DNA from 2 places in the Paenibacillus sp. JSM ZJ436 genome. Region 2 is predicted to be linked to the other one. Evidence: predicted binding sites of a transcription regulator. Region 2 holds the regulator's gene; the other holds the start of a gene.
What was found. The regulator LexA, encoded in region 2, represses DNA repair genes until DNA is damaged. The targets are predictions, from matches to a motif close to CGAACATATGTTCG.
Positions count from the first base shown of each region.

Region 1: recA (recombinase RecA) is a predicted target of LexA. The motif match lies at 1,275-1,288, and genes of this name have one in related genera.

Region 1 covers NZ_JBISEO010000004.1:325,063-327,270, forward strand. The annotation lists gene ACH6EH_RS07985 (competence/damage-inducible protein A) at 1-1,123, shown strand, start outside; gene recA (recombinase RecA) at 1,360-2,208, shown strand, end outside.
Region 2 covers NZ_JBISEO010000001.1:246,849-249,056, reverse strand. The annotation lists gene ACH6EH_RS01285 (LysM peptidoglycan-binding domain-containing protein) at 186-560, opposite strand; gene lexA (transcriptional repressor LexA) at 739-1,365, shown strand; gene glnA (type I glutamate--ammonia ligase) at 1,486-2,208, opposite strand, start outside.

The DNA.
Region 1 (2,208 bases), on a different contig from region 2:
GTCACGTCTGAAGGAAGCGCTGCAGCTATCCAGCGCGAGAGCCGACATTGTCATTCTCTCCGGTGGACTGGGTCCGACCCAGGATGACTTGACGAAGGAAGCGGTGGCCGAATACTTGGGCACGAAGCTTCACTATGACCGTCTTGCGCTGGATAAGCTGGAGCGCTTTTTTCAGGATCGCAGCAAGCCGATGACGGAGAACAACAAGCGCCAAGCGCTGGCCATTGACGGCGGTACCCCGCTGGACAATGAAACCGGGCTTGCAGTAGGCAATGCGGTGTCTAAAGATGGCAGACATTATATTTTGCTGCCGGGACCACCCAAAGAGCTGATCCCAATGTTTCAACAGGAGGTCAAGCCGTGGCTGCTGCAGCATGTTCTGACCGATGAGCTGCCTATTTACTCCAAGATGCTGAAATTCGCCGGCATTGGAGAGTCGGCATTGGATGACCATCTTACAGACCTGATTACGGCCCAGAATGACCCTACGATTGCGTTATACGCCAAAGATGGAGAGGTTACGGTTCGTATTTCCACGAAAGCAGACAGTGAATTGAAGGCGATGGAGAAGCTGGATCAGCTGCAGGCTGAGGTTGAAGCTATCGTGCCGGATCACATGTATGCCAGCCAGGATGTGCCGATCGAGCAGGTGATCGTAGACCTGATGGCCGATCAGGGCCTGACACTGAGCGCTGCCGAAAGCTGTACCGGGGGGCTCGTTATGGAAACGCTGACGTCCATTCCGGGAAGTGCCACAATGCTGCGCGGAGGTGTGGTCTGCTACACGAACGAAATGAAGCATAAGCTGGTAAACGTACCGTTACATTTGCTGGAAGGGGAGAACGCGGCAGGAGCGGTCTCAGCGGAAACGGCCGAGGTGCTCTGTGAGCAAATCCGAATGATTACAGATAGTGATTTCGGTTTGTCGATCACAGGGGTGGCTGGTCCGGGATATGCGGAGCGCAAGCCGATCGGGCTTGTATATATCGGAATTGCCGAGCGCGGTAAGAAGACAGAGGTTCACGAGCTGCACATCAAGGGTAATCGGGAGACGATTCGGGTTCGGGCGACCAAAGCATTGCTGTATCGTTTGTGGAGACGTTTGAAAGCAACCGAGCAGTAAAATTTTAACATTTCACTTGCCGCATTCTCCTCAGACAGGTATAATGGAGATACGGAAGAACCGTGGCATTCTATAGAGGAAAGCCGCGGTTCTTATTTTTTTGTCACGTGCCGGGGCTCCTTGAGGGGGTGAACAGCGGCACACAAAAAAACGAATGTATGTTCGAAAAAAAGCTTGGCAAACGTATCAAAACAAGGTATTATTATGTTATCAACATTTGAAGGGTTGTGGATGAATTGTCAGATCGTCGTGCTGCGCTGGATATGGCGCTCCGCCAGATTGAGAAACAGTTCGGTAAAGGCTCCATCATGAAACTCGGTGAGTCTACTCATATGCAAGTTGAAATCGTGCCAAGCGGCTCCTTGGCGTTAGATATAGCTTTAGGTACAGGCGGACTTCCAAGAGGCCGTATTGTTGAGGTATACGGACCGGAATCCTCGGGTAAGACAACAGTGGCACTGCACGCCATCGCTGAGGTTCAGAAGGTGGGCGGACAGGCTGCATTCATTGATGCGGAGCATGCGCTGGATCCATCTTATGCAAACAAACTGGGCGTTAACATTGACGAACTGCTGCTTTCCCAGCCGGATACGGGAGAACAGGCTTTGGAAATTGCCGAAGCACTGGTTCGCAGTGGGGCGGTTGACATTATTGTCATTGACTCTGTAGCAGCACTGGTGCCGAAAGCGGAAATCGAAGGCGATATGGGTGATTCCCACGTGGGTCTGCAGGCGCGTCTGATGTCACAGGCTCTGCGTAAGCTTTCGGGTGCTATCAGCAAATCCAAGACCATTGCAATCTTTATCAACCAGCTGCGCGAGAAAGTTGGCGTCATGTTCGGTAACCCGGAAACGACGCCGGGCGGACGAGCTCTGAAGTTTTACTCTACGGTACGTCTGGACGTGCGCCGGATTGAGAGCATCAAGATGGGCAACGACGTAGTGGGTAACCGTACCCGTGTCAAGGTAGTCAAGAACAAGGTAGCGCCTCCGTTCAAGCAAGCGGAGCTGGATATTATGTACGGTGAAGGTATTTCCAGAGAGGGCAGCCTCATTGATATCGGCACGGAACTGGACATTGTGGAC
Region 2 (2,208 bases):
TTATATGTTCATTCCTAACTGTGACATGAGAAAAAGAGCTTGTCAAGAAAGCGGCCTTGACCAAGCTCTTTATTATGAAAGAGTCAGATATATTATATCATTATCTATGAAGAAACAGATACGTCATTTTAAATAATGCAGATCAAGGAGAATGAGTATACGATAAGCCTATTCCCTATGACAGTTTAGTAGAGGGGTAAGCTCAGAACCTCTCCGAATTTAATATCATGGCTATTCAGTCCGTTAAACTTCGCAATGGTATGAATATAGTCACGGATGTCCATGGAATCCGGCTTGTGACTAGCTGCAATGCTCCATAAGGTGTCACCTGACTGCACAACGATCTCCCGCACCTCTGCAGGTTCCTCTTCACCCTTTGCAAATACAGTCAATGCGCTGCTAAAGCCCAGAAAGAACACGAACAGAATACCTAACAGCTTGTTGCGGTTTAAAGACATTATGTAATTCAAAGCTTGAGATAAGGACTTCCTTCCCTGTGCCCTGGCTTGCGGCTGCGCCGGGTGGTCATAAATACTCCGATAAGTACTATATTTCAGCATGTCGATCATCTCCCAAACAAATGTTCTGTTTGAATCTACTATAACAAGAACACTTGTTTGTTTCAAGCGTTTTTGCGAACAATTGTTCCGAGAAAAATTATTTAGAACTAACGTTTGTACGAACGGTAGTTCTATGTTATACTTTTACCAAACGTTACATAAATGGGGTTGATAAGGAATGTCGAAGATATCCAGCCGCCAATTGGCCATATTGGAATTTATCCGTACAGAAGTACGCAGTAAAGGGTATCCGCCTTCAGTTCGTGAGATTGGCGAAGCCGTCGGACTAGCCTCCAGTTCTACGGTACATGGTCATTTAGACCGTCTGGAGAAGAAGGGCCTGATTCGCCGAGACCCTACTAAGCCTAGAGCGATTGAACTGCTGGGCCAGGAAGAGTCAGAGAGCAGCAATCTTTTCACGCATACGATTTCCAGAGTGCCTGTAGTCGGTAAGGTTACCGCCGGCGTTCCGATCACCGCTACGGAGAATATCGAAGATTACTTCCCGCTGCCTCAGCATTTTGTTGGCGATGACAAGATTTTCATGCTTTCCGTCGCTGGCGACAGTATGGTTGAGGCTGGAATTATCAATGGAGATTACGTGATCGTGAGACAGCAGCAGACCGCGGACAATGGAGATATTGTCGTCGCCATGACCGAAGAGGACGAAGCTACAGTCAAGACCTTCTATAAGGAAAAGGATCATATCCGTCTTCAGCCAGAGAACTCGGCGTACGAGCCGCTTCGCTTGAATCATGTATCGATTTTAGGTAAAGTAGTAGGCATTTTTAGAGATATTCATTAGGAATATTCACCATCTAATTAAGAGAAGATGACCTCTGTACTTTGTACAGGGTTATCTTTTTTTGTTTTTGCCCCCCAAAACAAAAACCCCTCACGCCATACGGCGCAAGGGATTCCTCTTTTAGTACATGGTCATGTATTGATCGCGTTCCCAACCGTGAACCTGTGTGCGGTACATATCCCACTCGATTTCTTTCAGTTCGTAGAAATGGGACAGGGCGTGCTCACCCAATGCTTCGCAGATCGTTTCATTGCGAATCAATTCGTTCAGCGCTTCCTTCAGGTTAGAAGGCAAGCTTGGGATTCCTTCTTCGATACGCTCTTCTTCCGTCATCACATAGATGTTACGGTCGATAGGCGCTGCCAAAGGAAGCTTACGCTTAATGCCGTCCAGACCAGCCTTCAGCATTACAGCCAGAGCCAGGTAAGGATTCGCTGCCGGATCCGGATTACGAGCCTCAACACGCGTGCTCAGTCCGCGGGATGCCGGAATACGGATCATCGGGCTCCGGTTACTCGCAGACCATGCTACATAGCATGGAGCTTCGTAGCCAGGAACCAGACGCTTGTAAGAGTTCACTGTAGGGTTTGTAATGGCTGCAAATGCACGGGCATGCTTCATAATTCCTGCCATGAAATGACGTGCCGTAGCGCTCAGCCCAAGCTCATCACTCTCATCGACAAATGCGTTCTCTTTGCCATTAAAGAGGGATTGGTTACAGTGCATCCCGGAACCGTTCACACCGAACAACGGCTTCGGCATGAAGGTTGCGATCAATCCGTGCTGACGAGCAATCGTCTTAACTACCAGCTTGAACGTCTGGATCTGGTCAGCGGCTTTAAC